4 linked regions of the Alloyangia pacifica genome follow. The protein of the gene in region 1 binds, or shares a complex with, the protein of each later gene. Links are inferred from orthologs where the notes say so. Each region holds a gene or a part of one and is shown in the gene's direction. Other genes may lie near its edges.

The links.
Region 2: the proteins of accD (region 1) and CEW88_RS13390 are in contact, whole or in part, in a solved structure (PDB 8UXZ), measured with the Escherichia coli proteins. The link is inferred for Alloyangia pacifica from one-to-one orthologs.
Region 3: the proteins of accD (region 1) and accC are in contact, whole or in part, in a solved structure (PDB 8UXZ), measured with the Escherichia coli proteins. The link is inferred for Alloyangia pacifica from one-to-one orthologs.
Region 4: the proteins of accD (region 1) and accB are in contact, whole or in part, in a solved structure (PDB 8UXZ), measured with the Escherichia coli proteins. The link is inferred for Alloyangia pacifica from one-to-one orthologs.

What each region holds. Positions count from the first base shown.
Region 1 is NZ_CP022189.1:2,666,812-2,671,131, forward strand. What follows is about bases 1,532-4,320. They hold accD (acetyl-CoA carboxylase, carboxyltransferase subunit beta), read left to right. Parts: upstream 1,532-2,346; coding sequence 2,347-3,294; downstream 3,295-4,320. Other genes in these bases: CEW88_RS12930 (CPBP family intramembrane glutamic endopeptidase), read left to right, coding at 1,532-2,208; CEW88_RS12940 (bifunctional folylpolyglutamate synthase/dihydrofolate synthase), read left to right, coding at 3,348-4,320. Also shown: CEW88_RS12920 (DUF6478 family protein), read right to left, coding at 1-425; CEW88_RS12925 (dihydroxy-acid dehydratase), read right to left, coding at 535-1,131; more of CEW88_RS12930, read left to right, coding at 1,321-1,531.
Region 2 is NZ_CP022190.1:81,667-86,083, forward strand. What follows is about bases 729-3,614. They hold CEW88_RS13390 (acetyl-CoA carboxylase carboxyltransferase subunit alpha), read left to right. Parts: upstream 729-1,633; coding sequence 1,634-2,596; downstream 2,597-3,614. Other genes in these bases: CEW88_RS13380 (Lrp/AsnC family transcriptional regulator), read right to left, coding at 729-861; CEW88_RS13385 (LysE family translocator), read left to right, coding at 934-1,527; CEW88_RS13395 (DUF1206 domain-containing protein), read right to left, coding at 3,299-3,614. Outside these bases: CEW88_RS13375 (GMC family oxidoreductase), read right to left, coding at 1-338; more of CEW88_RS13380, read right to left, coding at 409-728; more of CEW88_RS13395, read right to left, coding at 3,615-4,201; CEW88_RS13400 (GntR family transcriptional regulator), read right to left, coding at 4,276-4,417. UniProt on the Escherichia coli protein: Component of the acetyl coenzyme A carboxylase (ACC) complex. First, biotin carboxylase catalyzes the carboxylation of biotin on its carrier protein (BCCP) and then the CO(2) group is transferred by the carboxyltransferase to acetyl-CoA to form malonyl-CoA.
Region 3 is NZ_CP022189.1:2,094,393-2,098,875, forward strand. Bases 1-2,952 are described here. They hold accC (acetyl-CoA carboxylase biotin carboxylase subunit), read left to right. Parts: upstream 1-776; coding sequence 777-2,129; downstream 2,130-2,952. Other genes in these bases: CEW88_RS10045 (hypothetical protein), read left to right, coding at 1-69; accB (acetyl-CoA carboxylase biotin carboxyl carrier protein), read left to right, coding at 279-767; aat (leucyl/phenylalanyl-tRNA--protein transferase), read left to right, coding at 2,196-2,831; CEW88_RS10065 (DUF2155 domain-containing protein), read right to left, coding at 2,795-2,952. In the rest of the region: more of CEW88_RS10065, read right to left, coding at 2,953-3,154; outer membrane lipid asymmetry maintenance protein MlaD, read right to left, coding at 3,151-3,600; CEW88_RS10075 (NADH:ubiquinone oxidoreductase subunit NDUFA12), read right to left, coding at 3,618-4,001; CEW88_RS10080 (RidA family protein), read right to left, coding at 4,082-4,444; CEW88_RS10085 (hypothetical protein), read right to left, coding at 4,449-4,483. UniProt on the Escherichia coli protein: This protein is a component of the acetyl coenzyme A carboxylase complex; first, biotin carboxylase catalyzes the carboxylation of the carrier protein and then the transcarboxylase transfers the carboxyl group to form malonyl-CoA.
Region 4 is NZ_CP022189.1:2,092,150-2,096,414, forward strand. Bases 1,532-4,265 are described here. They hold accB (acetyl-CoA carboxylase biotin carboxyl carrier protein), read left to right. Parts: upstream 1,532-2,521; coding sequence 2,522-3,010; downstream 3,011-4,265. Other genes in these bases: CEW88_RS10045 (hypothetical protein), read left to right, coding at 1,596-2,312; accC (acetyl-CoA carboxylase biotin carboxylase subunit), read left to right, coding at 3,020-4,265. In the rest of the region: acs (acetate--CoA ligase), read left to right, coding at 1-1,418. UniProt on the Escherichia coli protein: This protein is a component of the acetyl coenzyme A carboxylase complex; first, biotin carboxylase catalyzes the carboxylation of the carrier protein and then the transcarboxylase transfers the carboxyl group to form malonyl-CoA.

The sequences.
Region 1 (4,320 bases):
ACGTCGAGCCGCAGCCCGTAGGGGGCGGCGTCGCCTTCGCGCAGGTTGCGGATCTGGCGCAGCGTGATCTCGGAGCGCGGGCAGTCGTGAAAGAGCTTCGCCTCGGCGCCGACCTGGGCCTTTTGGGGCACAGAGGCGATGCCCGGCAGCGGCATTGGCCCGCTCCAGAGTTCGGGGCGCCACGCCCAGTCCGCATCGGCCGGATGCGGAAAGGCCTGGTTGCCGATCAGCGGCAGCGCCAGCCGCTCTTCGGCCACGTGCAGAAGGTCGTCGAGACGGGCGCGCAGGCGGCGCGCGGCGCTTCGCTGGTTGCGCAGGTCGGACAAGGCCATGCTGGGCGCCTCGGCCGCCAGCCGCGACCAGCGCCGCAGCGATGCCGCCTGCAGCGTCTGCCGCATCCATCCGCCGCCCCATTGCCTTGCCATGCGTCCCCGGTCCTTCGCCCATCCGCCGTCGCGTGCTGTTTCGCGCGGTGTCCGGTTCTTATGGCAAATCCCGAAGATCGAATAAACGGGCCCGCGATCGGTGGCGCGGTCAGCGTTGCACCGCCGCCTCGGGGCTGAGCCGGGTGATGCGCGCCCGCACTGCCTGCAGCATGGCCGCGCCATCGCGCCCGGCCAGCGTGCCGTCCTTCGGCGCGTAGAGCGCCATTAGCACCAGCCGGCCGTTCAGCCGGAACGCGCCGCGCCAATGGCGCGGATCACCCTCGGGCAGCACCCGGTTGCCGCCCGCCGCCAGATGCACCAGCGACAGCCCGTCGACCACGCCGCCCCCGGCGATCACCCGCTGCCCTGCCTCCGCGGCCATGGTTTCGGGGGAGGGAAGCGCCGCCGCGCCCTCCACCGGGCCGACCGTCACCGTCAGCATCATCGGATCGACGAAGCCACCGCTCTCGCCGCTGCTGAGGATCTGGCAGGAGGCCAGCACCGCGAAGCCCCGGCCGGCGCGGCGTTCGAGCGTCACCGGATCGATGCAATAGCCACCGGGACCGCCGACGACCACCGCGCCCTCCTCGAGCGCGGCCTGCTGCAGTGGGGGACCGCCCGTCGTGGCCTCGCAGGAGGCCAGGGCGACAAGCGCCAGGAGCGCGATGCCGCGCAGGGTGCGGCCATTTCCGAGGATCGTCATCATGCGAATGGGTTAGCGAAGCCCCCGATATCGCACAAGCAACAAAGCTGAAGGCGCCCCGTGATGGTCACGGAGCCGCGCATTGACAGCCGGGCGCAAGCGCCTGACCATCGGCGCAAAAGGATCCCCCATGCACCCCGAGAGAGCCGATGCCCCCGCCCTTCCGCAGCGCCCTCGCGCGCGGGGCCCGCGATGAGATATGCCCCCTTCGCCATGCTGACCGGGCCTGCCCGGCGGCCGCAGCTCTGGCGGCTGGCGGTTGGCATTGGATTGGTGCTGGCAGTGACCTTCTTGATCGGGCAACTGCTCTTCGGCCTGGTGCTGATGCTGGCACCGCAGGGCAGCAGCGCCGCGCTGGCCGAGGCGATCCACCGCGCCGACGCGCCGCTCGGGATGCTGATCCTTCTGGTCTCCATGGGCGCACTGGGGATCGGTGCCGCGACCGCGGCGCGCGTCGTGCACGACCGAGACCCGCGGACCCTTTTCGGCCCCCTGCCGCTGGCGCTCTCACAGTTCCGGCGCACCGCGGGGGCGGCTGGCCTTGCCGCCCTGCTCGGCGGGGCGCTGATGGTCTGGGCCACCGACGGCACGCCACAGGCCGGACTCACCCCGCTGCGTTGGCTCGCGCTGCTGCCGCTCACCCTTCCCGCGATCCTGATCCAGACCACCAGCGAGGAACTCCTGTTCCGCGGCTACCTGCAAAGCCAGCTTGCCGCGCGGCTGCCGCAGCCCTGGGTCTGGCTGACCGTGCCGTCGGTGCTCTTTGCTCTGGGGCATTACGCCCCCGGCACCTATGGAAGCGCCGCAACCAGCGTGGCGATCTGGGCCTTTCTCTTCGGCCTCGCAGCGGCCGATCTGACCGCCCGATCGGGCACGCTCGGCCCCGCCATCGCGCTGCATTTCGTGAACAATATCGTGGCGCTGGCGCTCATCGCGCCGCAGGGAGACATGTCTGGGCTGGCGCTGATGGTCTGGCCCTTTGGACCGTCGGACACCGAGGCACTGCTGCGCATGCTGCCGATGGATCTGGTGACGCTGCTGATCAGCTGGCTCGCGGCGCGCCTCGCCTTGCGGCGCTGAGGATGCTCCGGCCCGGCGTCCTGCGCGGCACTGCCGCGCAGGCCGCGATTGCATTTCCCCTGCCTCTTGCTTAAGTCAGCGCCAACACAAAATCGCTGAACGCCGCACGGAACGCTCGGAACACAAGGGCAGCACCGCATGAACTGGATTACCAACTACGTCCGTCCCCGGATCAACTCGATCTTCTCGCGCCGCGAGGTGCCAGAGAACCTGTGGACCAAATGCGACTCCTGCGGGACGATGCTCTTTCACCGCGAAGTTGCGGACAACCTCGGGGTCTGCACCAGCTGCGCCCACCACATGAACATCACGCCGCGCGCCCGGTTCACCGCGCTCTTCGACGGCGGTGTGTTCAACGAGATCGCCGTGCCCGAGCCGATCAGCGACCCGCTGCAGTTTCGCGACCAGAAGAAATACCCCGACCGGATGAAGGCGGCGCAGAAATCCACCGGCGAGCGCGAGGCCATGCTGGTCGCCGCCGGCGAGATCAACCGCACCCCCGTGGTCGCCTGCGCGCAGGACTTCTCGTTCATGGCGGGTTCCATGGGCATGTATGTCGGCAACGCGATCGTCGCCGCCGCCGAAGAGGCGGTGAAGCTGAAGCGCCCGCTGATCCTCTTCTCCGCCGCCGGGGGCGCGCGCATGCAGGAAGGGATCCTCTCGCTGATGCAGATGCCGCGCACCACGGTCGCGGTGCAGATGCTGCGCGAGGCGGGTCTGCCCTACATCGTCGTTCTGACCCATCCGACCACCGGCGGGGTCACGGCCTCCTACGCGATGCTGGGCGACGTTCAGATCGCCGAGCCGGGCGCGCTGATCTGCTTCGCCGGTCCGCGCGTCATCGAGCAGACCATCCGCGAAAAGCTGCCCGAGGGCTTCCAGCGCGCCGAGTACCTGCTCGAACACGGTATGCTTGACCGGGTGACCGACCGCCGCGAACTGAAGGGCGAGCTGACCACCATCCTGCGCATGCTGCTGGGGATGCCGCCCGCGGTGACCGGTGACCTGCCTGCGCCGGATGCCGAGACCGAGCCGGCCGATGCCGTCGCCGAAGCCCAGCCCGCGAAGAAGACATCCGCCAAGTGACCAGCGTGACCAGCGCGCCCCGCACCGCCGGATCGGACGTCATCCTCGAGAGGATGATGTCCTTGCATCCCAAGATCATCGACCTGACCCTTGACCGGGTCTGGCGGCTGCTGGAGGCGCTGGATCATCCCGAACGCGCCCTGCCGCCGGTGATCCATCTTGCCGGAACCAATGGCAAGGGCTCGACCCAGGCGATGATCCGCGCCGGCCTCGAGGCGGACGGCAAGCGCGTCCACGCCTATATCTCACCCCATCTCGTCCGGTTCCACGAACGCGTCCGCCTTGCCGGAGAGCTGATCTCGGAAGTCGCGCTGAGCGCAGTGCTCGACGAGTGCTGGGAGAAGAACGGCGGCGCGCAGATCACCTATTTCGAGATCACCACCTGCGCCGCGCTGCTGGCTTACGCCCGCACGCCCGCCGACTACACGCTTCTGGAAACCGGCCTCGGCGGCCGGCTCGACGCGACCAACGTGGTCGAGCAGCCCGCGCTGACCATCCTCACGCCGATCTCGATGGACCACCAGCAGTACCTTGGCGAGACCCTGGCCGAGATCGCCGGCGAGAAGGCCGGTATCCTGAAGCGCGGAGTGCCCTGCGTAGTCGGCCCGCAGCCCGACGCGGCGATGGCGGTGATCGAGGCCCGCGCCGCCCAACTCGGCGTTCCGCTCCTGGCCCATGGCCAGCAGTGGCACGTCTGGGAAGAGCGCGGCCGCATGGTCTATCAGGACGAGACCGGTCTGCTTGATCTGCCGCTGCCGAACCTGCCGGGCAAGCACCAGCTTTACAACGCCGGTGCGGCGCTGGCCGCGCTGCGCCATCTCGGCATGGACGAGCCCGCCTGCGAAGCGGCCGTGACCGCCGCCGACTGGCCCGCCCGCATGCAGCGCCTGACCCGCGGCCCGCTGATCTCGGCGGCGCCACTCGCCGAGCTCTGGCTCGATGGCGGCCACAACCCCGCGGCCGGCGAGGCGCTGGCCGAGCACATTGGCCGGATGCCGCGCCGCCCGACGCATCTGATCTGCGGCA
Region 2 (4,417 bases), on another replicon or contig:
ATCTGCGCCATCCGCGCCCAATCCGCCGCGCCGCCGCGCAGCCAGAGCATCGCCCCGACCGCGCTGGTGCCACCGGGCATCCGCCCGCGCAGCCAGCGTTCGGCAGGCCCCCGGGCGCCGGGCTCGACATGGTAGCGGTAGACCCGCGAGGGATCGCGCAGCAGCCAGCCCGAGGCCCCCGGCACGCTGCTCGCCCAATGCCCGCCGGCGCCCTTGCCCTCTTCGAGCAGGAGCACCCGTGTGTCGGGGTCCGCCGACAGCCGTTCGGCCAGAACGCTGCCCGCCGCCCCTGCCCCGACGATGATGTAGTCGAATTCGCCCGCCTGCGCCTCGGTCATGATCCGGTCAAACTTTTCCGTTTTCGTCCGGCGCCCCGAAGGGAACCGGTGCCGTCCGATTCGGGCGCGCTCAGGCTCTGTCGTCCTTTGGCGATCCCATCACCACATAGGAGGTTATGGCGCTTACCTGCGGCAAGGTGCCGAGCACCTCCGTGTGGAACTCCTTGTAGGCGGCCAGATCGGTCACCTCGATGCGCAGAAGATATTCCACGTTCCCGGTAATATTGTGGCATTCCTTCACTTCGGGGGCGCGGGTGATCACCCGCTCGAAGGCAAGCTGCGATTCCTTGGTGTGCACCCCGAGCCCGACGGTGACATAGGCGACAAAGCCGATGCCGGTCTTCTCGGGGCTGAGCACGGCGCGATAGCCGCGGATCACCCCCGACTTCTCCAGGGCCGCCACGCGCCGCAGACAGGCCGAGGCCGAAAGCCCCACCCGCTCGGCCAGCGCGATGTTGCTGATCCGCCCGTCGCGCGCAAGGACACGCAATATCCGGTCGTCTATGTAATCACGGTCGCTCATAAATTGCGATAAAAGCCGCAATACGCCGTTGATTGCAATCTTTCTCCATCTGAAACGCGTAAGTCTTGCGCCATGACACAGGACCTTCTCTTCGCGCTGGCGGGCTTCGCCTTCGTCACGGTGATCTCGCCGGGGCCGAACAATCTCATGCTGCTCGCCTCGGGCGCCAACTTCGGCCTCGCGCGGACAGTGCCGCACATGCTCGGCGTGGCGCTCGGGTTCCCGGCGATGGTGCTGCTGGTGGGGCTCGGCGCAATGCAGGTCTTCGAGGCCTTTCCGCTCGTGCGCAGCGCGCTCACGGTGCTGTCGGTGCTCTACATGCTCTGGCTGGCGTGGAAGATCGCCCATGCCGCCGCCCCGGGCGAGGCGCAGGCGGGGGCGCGGCCGATGGGCTTCTTGCAGGCCGCGGCCTTCCAATGGGTGAACCCCAAGGCCTGGTCGATGGCGCTGGGGGCGATCACCCTCTACGCGGTCAGCCGCGACCTGCCCGCCGTACTCTTGGTGGCGGGCACCTATGTCGCCATGGGCGCGATCTCGACCACCACCTGGACGGTGCTCGGCGGCAGCCTGCGCCGGGTGCTGAAGAGCCCCGCGCGCTTGCGGCTCTTCAACTGGAGCATGGCCGCGTTGCTGATTGCCTCGATGCTGCCGGTGCTTCTGGGCTGAGCCGCACCCGCCGCCAAGGGCCCGCAGATGTGGCAATCGAGCTTGCTTTGTTGCATCCGCGCGCCTTCGAGGCCATATAGGCCGCGACCAACAAGAGTGCCCGAGCATGACGCATTATCTCGACTTTGAAAAACCCCTCGCCGAGATCGAAGGCAAGGCGGAAGAACTGCGCGCCATGGCGCGGAAGAACGAAGAGATGCATGTGGAGGACGAGGCGGCCGCGCTCGATCGCAAGGCCGACGATCTGCTCAAGGATCTTTACAAGAAGCTGACCCCCTGGCGGAAGTGCCAGGTGGCGCGGCATCCTGACCGTCCCCATTGCAAAGACTACATCGACGCCCTGTTCACCGAGTACACGCCGCTCGCCGGCGACCGCGGCTTTGCCGACGACCACGCGGTGATGGGCGGGCTTGCCCGGTTCAACGACAAACCCGTGGTCGTGATCGGCCATGAAAAGGGCAATGACACCCAATCGCGCATCGAGCGCAACTTCGGCATGGCCCGCCCCGAGGGCTACCGCAAGGCGATCCGCCTGATGGAGATGGCCGACAAGTTCGGCCTGCCGGTGATCACCCTCGTTGACACCCCCGGGGCCTACCCGGGCAAGGGCGCGGAAGAGCGCGGCCAGTCCGAGGCGATCGCCCGCTCGACCGAGAAATGCCTGCAGATCGGCGTGCCGCTGGTGACCGTGATCATCGGCGAGGGCGGCTCCGGCGGCGCCGTGGCCTTTGCCACCGCCAACCGCGTGGCGATGCTCGAGCATTCGGTCTATTCGGTGATCTCGCCCGAGGGCTGTGCCTCGATCCTTTGGAAGGACGCCGAGAAGATGCGCGAAGCCGCCGAGGCGCTGCGTCTCACGGCGCAGGACCTGCTGAAGCTGGGCGTCGCCGACAAGGTGATCCCCGAGCCGCTCGGCGGCGCCCACCGGGCGCCTGCGGATGCCATCTCGGCGGTGGGCAACAACATCGCCGCCCTGCTCGAGGAGATGGACGGCATGAAACCGGCGGAGCTGATCAAGGCGCGCCGGCAGAAGTTCCTGTCGATGGGCTCCAAGGGTCTCGCGGCCTGATCCCAGGCCGCGCCCGGCAACGGGCGGGCCAAACGACAACCGATTTTAAATGCCCCGGCCTGCCTCTCTTCCGCAGGGCGGGGCATTTTGCTTTGACGGCGATGGATGAAGCCCGCGGCGCATCGAATTGGCAGTGCAATGGAATTTCGTGTGCAGCGACGGCGCAAATCCGGCTTGCGAGAGGCTTTGCGGACCGCTGCAGCCTTGGGTGGGCGGCACAAGCCGCCAATTCCGAACCGTGCTGTTTTCCTGCGCATGGCACAGGCAAGGCGGAAATCCCTGTTATTCTTCATAGATAGAGCCCAGAACTGAGTTTCAGGATGCACCGCGCCGCGACCCGAACCCAAGACAATACGGCAATAAAGAGGCTTCCAGCTTTGCATGATTGTCAGCTGACAATTATTTGCTACCGCAGCCTCTTTCGGAATAAACGCCGCTGAACCACGGTCAAACCCGCTGAATTTCCGCCTTAATTATTTCTCAACAATTTCGAAGCCCCTATTCCTGACACATATTTCAGGGGCTCAACAAGACGCTTTTCCAGAATGTCTTGAATGGTCATGAGGGGCCGCCCTCATGAGATGCGCTCTCCTCCCCTGTCAAATGCCCATCCGGGAATGTTTTTCCCGACTTCTTCACGCGATGGATGACGCGCCGTGGGGCCGCCTCGCAGCGGCCCCGACGTCGCAGGCGTATCCGCCCTTATCCCGTCGCATTCTCCGCTGCCGCGCGCAGCCGCGCGCCCAGCGACTCGATCCCGCGGTCCGCCGCCTTGGGAATGATCCGGTAGCCCGCATTGACGAAGCAGAAGAGCGAGAAGCCCAGCAGGCCGAGGCAGAGCAGCCCCACGAGCACCCGGCCATAGACCTGCCCCTGCAGCCAGTCGAAGGCCGATCCCAGCCCGCCGGCCTCGGAGGCGTTGGCCTGCAGCGCCGCGTAGCAAATCAGCATGCCGATGATGCCGATCACCACGCCCTGCGCGGCCAGCCCTGCCTTCAGCGCGCCGTTCATATGGGTGGTGACGCTGTTGGCGCGCAGGTGGTTGCGATACTCCTCGGTCATCGCCTTGTGCAGGTAGTACACCCCTGCCCCGATGGTCAGCAGCCCGGCCACGCCCACGGCGAGCTGACCGCCCGGGTTCTGCAGCACCGTATCCAGCATCTGCCGTCCGCTGCTGCCGCCGCTCCGGCCGATGAGCAGCGTCAGCGCCAGCCCCCCGATGCCGAGATGCGCCGCCCCGGTCACCAGCATCCCGGCGCGGGCGACGAGCCCCTTGGCATCGCGGCCGTAGGCCTCGAGGTCCCAGATACAGTCGACCAGCCGCCAGAGCGCATAGGCGAACATGCCGAGCGCGATGAGCACGATCACCGCCGTGCCCCAGCCGCCCTGCAGGCTCTGCATGGCCTCCGAGGTGCCCTCTGCCTGCCCACCCCGCAGCATCGACCAGAGCGAGACACCCGCCACCACGAGGTAAACCAGCCCGCGCCCGGCGTAACCGGCGCGCATGATCGGAATCGACCAGGCGAAATCCTCGGGGTTCACATCCTCCAGCCGGCGGGCGCGGCGCGAGTCGGGCTTGAGCGAAAGAGAGTCGGCGAGGGTCATGGCGGGCTCCGGGGCTGGCTGAGGGATATCCCCTCAATGCCCCTCCCCCCGCCAGGGTTCCCCGGCAGCCCGTGTCAGGTGGCGAGCATCCGCAGCCCCTGGGTGACGTCAGAGCGCACCGCCAGCCGCAGCCCCGGCTCGTCGCCGGCCTTGAGCGCGGCGATCATCAGCCGGTGATACTGCGGCGCCTCGGTGCGGCGCAACCGGCCGTAGAGC
Region 3 (4,483 bases), 570 kb from region 1 along the record:
ACCCCACACGCCTACGGCAGTGATTCGGCCCCCTTCGGGCGGCAGGCGGAGGCCCTGGACACGGGCTGAGCGCCGCTGCCGGACCTCCGCAAGCCCCTGCAAGCGCTCGCCATCCCGGTTTTCAGGCCCGGTCGCGGGCCAAAACCCCGCGCTTCCTGCCCCGCTCTCGCCGGTTTTCCCGCACCGCCTCGCTTTTCATGCGCCAAAGCTTGTCTTATAAGCGCGAAATCATCAGGCCCTGCACAGACCGGGCCCAGCATAACACCGGCGAGGACCGCATGAGCAAAGACAACCACGAAGCCGACGTGGCCTTCATCAAGGCACTGGCTGAACTGCTCCGTGAAAACGACCTGACCGAACTGCAGGTCAAGCGTGAATACGGCGAAGAAGACAGCCTCAATGTCCGCGTGAGCCGCGTGCAGCCGCAGGCCCCGGTGACCGCCACCGTCGCGGCCGCACCCGCCGCACCCGCCGCCGCGCCGGCGCCCGCAGCCGCCCCCGCAGCAGAGCTGCCCGAGGATCCCGCCGCGCACCCCGGCGCCGTCACCTCGCCGATGGTCGGCACCGTCTACATGCAGCCCGAGCCCGGCGCCCCGTCGTTCATCTCGGTCGGCGCGCAGGTAAAGGAAGGCGACACCCTGGTCATCGTCGAGGCGATGAAGACGATGAACCACATCCCCGCCCCGCGCGCGGGCACGGTCAAGCGCATCCTCGTCGAGGATGGCGCCCCGGTCGAATACGGCGCCCCGCTGGTCATCCTCGAGTAAGAGGCAGACATGTTCGACAAAATCCTCATCGCGAACCGTGGCGAGATCGCGCTCCGCGTGATCCGCGCCTGCCGCGAGATGGGCATCGCCTCGGTGGCGGTCCACTCGACGGCGGACGCCGACGCCATGCACGTGCGGATGGCCGACGAGACGATCTGCATCGGCCCCGCACCCTCGTCGGAAAGCTACCTGTCGCCGGCCGCCATCATCTCGGCCTGCGAAGTCACCGGCGCCCAGGCGATCCACCCGGGCTACGGCTTCCTGTCGGAAAACGCGCGCTTCGTGCAGATGGTCGAGGACCACGGCCTCACCTTCATCGGCCCGACCGCCGAGCACATCCGCGTCATGGGTGACAAGATCACCGCCAAGGACACGATGAAGGCGCTCGGCGTGCCTTGCGTGCCCGGCTCGGATGGCGGCGTGCCCGACCTCGAGACCGCCAAGCAGGTCGGCCGCGACATCGGCTACCCGGTGATCATCAAGGCCACCGCCGGCGGCGGCGGACGCGGCATGAAAGTTGCGGCCTCCGAGGCCGAGATGGAGCGTGCCTTTCAGACCGCCCGTGCAGAAGGCAAGGCCGCCTTCGGCAACGACGAGGTCTACATCGAGAAGTACCTGCAGCGCCCGCGCCACATCGAGATCCAGGTCTTCGGCGACGGCAAGGGCAAGGCGGTGCACCTCGGCGAGCGCGACTGCTCGTTGCAGCGCCGCCACCAGAAGGTGTTTGAAGAGGCCCCCGGCCCCTGCATCACCCCCGAGGAGCGCGCGCGCATCGGCAAGACCTGCGCCGATGCCGTGGCCAAGATCAACTACACCGGCGCGGGCACCATCGAGTTCCTCTACGAGGACGGCGAGTTCTACTTCATCGAGATGAACACCCGCCTGCAGGTGGAACACCCGGTGACCGAGGCGATCTTCGGCGTCGACCTTGTCCGCGAGCAGATCCGCGTGGCTTCGGGCATGGACCTGTCCTTCGGTCAGGACGAGCTCGAGATCAACGGCCATGCGATCGAGGTGCGGATCAACGCCGAGCGTCTGCCGACCTTCGCGCCCTGCCCCGGCAAGATCACCCAGTACCATGCGCCGGGCGGCCTTGGCGTGCGGATGGACAGCGCGCTCTATCAGGGCTACTCGATCCCGCCCTATTACGACAGCCTGATCGGCAAGCTGATCGTGCACGGGCGCGACCGGAACGAGGCGCTGTCGCGGCTCGACCGTGCGCTTGGCGAGCTCATCGTCGATGGCGTCGACACCACGCTGCCGCTCTTCTCCGCGCTGCTGCAGGAGAAAGACATCCTGACCGGCAACTACTCGATCCACTGGCTCGAGAAATGGCTGGCCAGCAAGCTCGCCGACGCCTGACCCGCGCGTGAGCAGATCGCAGCAATCCATGTGTGCGGCCCCTTCCCGATCCCGGGGAGGGGCCGCATGACTCTGAGCCCCGAGCTTCTACTGCAGGCCTATCGCGCCGGCGTCTTCCCCATGGCCGAGCACCGCGACGATCCAGAGCTCTTCTGGGTCGACCCGCGCCGCCGAGGTGTCATCCCGATGAACGGCTTTCGCATCTCGCGCAGCCTCGCGCGGCGGCTGCGCCGACAGGATTACGAGGTGACTTTCGATCGAGATTTCGAGGGGGTGATCGACGCCTGCGCCGACAGGCGCGAGACATGGATCAACTCCGAAATCCGTGCGCTCTTCACCGCGCTCCATCACCGCGGCCATGCCCATTCGATCGAGGTCTGGATGCAGGACGAGCTGGTCGGCGGGGTCTATGGCCTCGAAGTGGGCGGCGCTTTCTGCGGCGAGTCGATGTTCTCCCGTCGCCGTGATGGCTCGAAGATCGCGCTGGCCTGGCTGATCGACCTGCTGAAACGCGCGGGCTTCATACTCTTCGACACGCAATTCCTGACCGAACACCTCGCCAGCTTGGGGGCGATCGAGATCCCTCGCCAGCAGTACCGCGCGCAGCTCGCGACGGCGCTCCTGGTGACGCCTGATCTTGCTGGCACGCCGCTGGCGAGCTCAGGTCAGGAGGTGGTGCAGCGCAGCACCCAGACGTCGTAGCGCTGGTGATCCATCGGGTTGAGCGCCGGAGACGAGGCGATCATCCAGCCGCGGAACACCGCGTCCGGGGTGCCCGCCTCGCGGATGGTCAGGAAGGCAAAGGCATCGCCTGCCCGGTTGCCCTCGGGGTAGCGGCACTCCTGCAGCGCGATCTCGATGCGGCCAAAGGCGACACTGGCGCCCGACGCCACCTCGAGGTCGGTCACCCGCCCGGTCAGCTTGTCGAGCCCGCGCAGCACCGCGCCCGAGCCCGTTTCGGTGGCGTCCTGTGCCCCGACCGCGGTCGCGGCCAGCATCAGCAGCCCTGCCAGAGCGCGTTTCATTCGCTTCCTCCCGCGACGTATTTCAGCAGCAGGGAGATCAGGCTGACAGAGCCCTGCGTGTCCAGCACCTCGTCGCCCGCGCCATAATAGAAGGGCGAGCCCCCGGGGCTGATCTCGACGAAGTTGCCGCCCAGAAGCCCCTCGGAGGAGATGACAATCGAGCTGTCGTCGGGCAGCTGCACATCGTCCTGGACCATCAACGTCATATCGGCGCGATAGGTTTCAGGGTTGAGGCGGATTTCGCTGACAGAACCGACCTTTACCCCCGCAAGCCGCACGTCGCTGCCCACGCTGATGCCCTCGAGCGAGCGGAAGCTGGCGTCGAGCGCATACCCCCTGTCGCCGCCGATGGCGAAGCCAGTGGCGCTGACCGCATAAGCCGCGAAAGCGATGGCGCCCGCCAGCACCAGCCCGCCGACGGTCACCTCTGTGGCAGTGTGCGACATGGGATTATTCCGGGCTCTTATTCAGGGCTCCACGCCTCGTAGTCGCGGCGCGGGGCGGGCTCGGGGCGGCGGATCGAGCCCTTGGGCGCATAGGCCAGGGCGGTGCCCGTCAGGTTCTCGACATGCGGCTTTTCCCAGGCCTTATGCGGCAGCGGGCGCTCGGTCGGCGGCGCATCGAACGTGTGGTGCAGCCAGCCGTGCCACTGCGGGCCGACCCGGGTGGCTTCCGCCTCGCCGTTGTACATGACCCAGCGGCGCGTGCCGTCCTTGGTCTGGTAGAAGACGTTCCCCTGCTCGTCCTCGCCGACGCGCTGGCCCTTGCGGGACGTGTAGAGCTGGGTGTTCAGCGTCGCCCCGTTCCACCAGGTAACGGCCCGCAGCAACGTATTGAGAATGCCCATGGACGACTCCTCGCTTGATCCTGTCCCGTGTATGACCAAATCCGCCGCCGAGGTCCAGCGGCGACGGTGCGCCTTCGGCCTCAGGCGGGGGCGAGTGTGGTCAATTCGATTTCTATCCGGAATTTCGGGTCGATCAGCGCGGTCTCGAGCATCGTCGCGACCGGCGGATTGTCTCCGAAGGTCTCGCGCAGCAGCGGCCAGCAGGCTTCGAACTCGGCGGCGTCGGGCAGGTAGTAGGTCACCCGCACCGCGTCGGCGAAGCTCGCCCCGGCCTCTGCCAGCGCCTTCTCGATGGTGGCCAGCGCCGAGCGGCACTGTTCGACCACCGTCTCGCCCTGCCCCACCGTGCCCGCGACATGCACAAAGCCGCCCGCCACGACGGCGCGGCAATAACCGATCTTCGCCTCGAATTCGCCGCCCGAGGAAATGCGTTTGAGGGTCATGGGGTCAGCTCCCGAAGCGGATGCGCGCCGCAAGGCGAC
Region 4 (4,265 bases), 570 kb from region 1 along the record:
GCGGCGCCAAGATCGTCATCACCGCCGACACCGCCCCGCGTGGCGGCCGCCGCACCGCGCTCAAGTCCAACACCGACGCCGCTCTGCTGCACTGCTCGGACAAGGTGCGCTGCCTCGTGGTCAAGCACACCGGCGACCAGACCAGCTGGATCGACGGCCGCGATGTCGACGTGAAAGCGCTGATGGAAACCGCCGCGCCGGATTGCCCGCCGCGGCCGATGAATGCCGAAGACCCCCTGTTCATCCTCTATACCTCGGGCTCGACCGGCAAGCCCAAGGGGGTTGTACATTCGAGTGGTGGATATTTGCTTTACGCCGCCCTCACCCACGAGGTGGTCTTCGACTACCACGAGGGCGACGTCTACTGGTGCACCGCCGACGTCGGCTGGGTCACCGGCCACAGCTACATCGTCTACGGCCCGCTGGCCAACGGCGCCACCACGCTGATGTTCGAGGGCGTGCCGACCTGGCCCGACGCCAGCCGCTTCTGGCAGGTCTGCGAGAAGCACAAGGTGAACCAGTTCTACACCGCCCCCACCGCGATCCGCGCGCTGATGGGCCAGGGCGACAGCTTTGTCGACGGCTGCGATCTGTCGTCGCTGAAGCTGCTCGGCACCGTCGGCGAGCCGATCAACCCCGAGGCCTGGACCTGGTACAACGACAAGATCGGCAAGGGAAATTGCCCGATCGTCGACACCTGGTGGCAGACCGAGACCGGCGGCCACCTGATGACCCCGCTGCCCGGCGCCCATGCCACCAAGCCGGGCGCGGCGATGAAGCCCTTCTTCGGCATCGTGCCGGTGGTGCTCGAGCCGACCTCGGGCGTCGAGATCTCCGAGCGGCCGACCGAGGGCGTGCTGGCGATCAAGGACAGCTGGCCGGGGCAGATGCGCACCGTCTGGGGCGATCACGAGCGCTTCGAGCAGACCTATTTCCAGCAGTACAAGGGCTATTACTTCTCGGGCGACGGCTGCCGCGCCGACGAGGACGGCGACTACTGGATCACCGGCCGGGTCGATGACGTGATCAACGTCTCGGGCCATCGCATGGGCACCGCCGAGGTCGAAAGCGCCCTCGTCGCCCATGCCAAGGTCGCCGAGGCCGCGGTCGTCGGCTACCCGCACAGCGTCAAGGGCCAGGGCATCTACTGCTACGTGACGCTGATGAACGGCATCGAGCCCTCGGAGGAGCTGAAGAAGGAGCTGCGCAGCTGGGTGCGGACGGAAATCGGCCCGATCGCCAGCCCCGATCTCATCCAATGGGCCCCCGGCCTGCCGAAGACCCGCTCGGGCAAGATCATGCGCCGCATCCTGCGCAAGATCGCCGAGAACGACTACGGCGCCCTCGGCGACACCTCCACCCTCGCCGACCCCTCGGTCGTCGACGACCTCATCGAGAACCGCGCGAACAAGGCGTAGCGCCCCTTTGCCGCCGAACCGAGGGGCCCCTCAGGGGGCCCTTTGTCGTCTCTGGACGGTCAGCTGCGGTTAACCAGTTTACCGAAAACTAGGAAGAATTCGCGACATCCTGATGCCCGGGCACTCGCCTTGTGCTAATCTCGATCCCGTGGGGCCGATAGCAGACGGAGCATTTCGATGCAGTTGACAGGTGTTCCCCAAGTGGTGGCACCTCTGGCCACCGGGCACCCCCTCGGCTTGCCCGGCGCCCCGGTCAGGACGGCCGAGGAGACCAAGGTGCAACCGGTCAAAGAGCAGTCCACGACCGACACGGATCATGGCGCCGACCATGGGACCGACGGCCAGCCGCCCACCGGCTTCTGGCGCAGCCTTACCGGTCTGCCGGACCCGGCCAATCACGTGGCCCCGCCCTCGATCATGCAGATCCGCATCTCGGCCCTGCTCGAAGAGCAGGCCGAAGCGCTGCTGAAGGAACTGCGCGACAAGGCCATCGCCCGTATCGCGGTCGAAAGCCCGCCTCCCGCACAGACGGAACCGACTGCTCCGCTGCCGCAAGACGAGGGGCCCGGGCAGATCGCCGGCGCCGATCCCGGTGCAGACCCAACCATCCGGGCCGCCACAGCCGGGCCCGGCGGCGGGCAACCGGCCCCGGAGCAGGCGGAGTCCTCTTTGGCCCCCGCCGGGGCCGAAACGGCGCTCTCGCAGGGTACCTCCCCTGCGGCCCCGACCGAGGCGCCCGATCCGTCTTCCCGCGGCATTGAAGCTGGCGAGGAATTGCCGGTCTCCCGCCGGGACGCGCGCCGCACGACCCCGGTCGCCGCACCGACCCCACACGCCTACGGCAGTGATTCGGCCCCCTTCGGGCGGCAGGCGGAGGCCCTGGACACGGGCTGAGCGCCGCTGCCGGACCTCCGCAAGCCCCTGCAAGCGCTCGCCATCCCGGTTTTCAGGCCCGGTCGCGGGCCAAAACCCCGCGCTTCCTGCCCCGCTCTCGCCGGTTTTCCCGCACCGCCTCGCTTTTCATGCGCCAAAGCTTGTCTTATAAGCGCGAAATCATCAGGCCCTGCACAGACCGGGCCCAGCATAACACCGGCGAGGACCGCATGAGCAAAGACAACCACGAAGCCGACGTGGCCTTCATCAAGGCACTGGCTGAACTGCTCCGTGAAAACGACCTGACCGAACTGCAGGTCAAGCGTGAATACGGCGAAGAAGACAGCCTCAATGTCCGCGTGAGCCGCGTGCAGCCGCAGGCCCCGGTGACCGCCACCGTCGCGGCCGCACCCGCCGCACCCGCCGCCGCGCCGGCGCCCGCAGCCGCCCCCGCAGCAGAGCTGCCCGAGGATCCCGCCGCGCACCCCGGCGCCGTCACCTCGCCGATGGTCGGCACCGTCTACATGCAGCCCGAGCCCGGCGCCCCGTCGTTCATCTCGGTCGGCGCGCAGGTAAAGGAAGGCGACACCCTGGTCATCGTCGAGGCGATGAAGACGATGAACCACATCCCCGCCCCGCGCGCGGGCACGGTCAAGCGCATCCTCGTCGAGGATGGCGCCCCGGTCGAATACGGCGCCCCGCTGGTCATCCTCGAGTAAGAGGCAGACATGTTCGACAAAATCCTCATCGCGAACCGTGGCGAGATCGCGCTCCGCGTGATCCGCGCCTGCCGCGAGATGGGCATCGCCTCGGTGGCGGTCCACTCGACGGCGGACGCCGACGCCATGCACGTGCGGATGGCCGACGAGACGATCTGCATCGGCCCCGCACCCTCGTCGGAAAGCTACCTGTCGCCGGCCGCCATCATCTCGGCCTGCGAAGTCACCGGCGCCCAGGCGATCCACCCGGGCTACGGCTTCCTGTCGGAAAACGCGCGCTTCGTGCAGATGGTCGAGGACCACGGCCTCACCTTCATCGGCCCGACCGCCGAGCACATCCGCGTCATGGGTGACAAGATCACCGCCAAGGACACGATGAAGGCGCTCGGCGTGCCTTGCGTGCCCGGCTCGGATGGCGGCGTGCCCGACCTCGAGACCGCCAAGCAGGTCGGCCGCGACATCGGCTACCCGGTGATCATCAAGGCCACCGCCGGCGGCGGCGGACGCGGCATGAAAGTTGCGGCCTCCGAGGCCGAGATGGAGCGTGCCTTTCAGACCGCCCGTGCAGAAGGCAAGGCCGCCTTCGGCAACGACGAGGTCTACATCGAGAAGTACCTGCAGCGCCCGCGCCACATCGAGATCCAGGTCTTCGGCGACGGCAAGGGCAAGGCGGTGCACCTCGGCGAGCGCGACTGCTCGTTGCAGCGCCGCCACCAGAAGGTGTTTGAAGAGGCCCCCGGCCCCTGCATCACCCCCGAGGAGCGCGCGCGCATCGGCAAGACCTGCGCCGATGCCGTGGCCAAGATCAACTACACCGGCGCGGGCACCATCGAGTTCCTCTACGAGGACGGCGAGTTCTACTTCATCGAGATGAACACCCGCCTGCAGGTGGAACACCCGGTGACCGAGGCGATCTTCGGCGTCGACCTTGTCCGCGAGCAGATCCGCGTGGCTTCGGGCATGGACCTGTCCTTCGGTCAGGACGAGCTCGAGATCAACGGCCATGCGATCGAGGTGCGGATCAACGCCGAGCGTCTGCCGACCTTCGCGCCCTGCCCCGGCAAGATCACCCAGTACCATGCGCCGGGCGGCCTTGGCGTGCGGATGGACAGCGCGCTCTATCAGGGCTACTCGATCCCGCCCTATTACGACAGCCTGATCGGCAAGCTGATCGTGCACGGGCGCGACCGGAACGAGGCGCTGTCGCGGCTCGACCGTGCGCTTGGCGAGCTCATCGTCGATGGCGTCGACACCA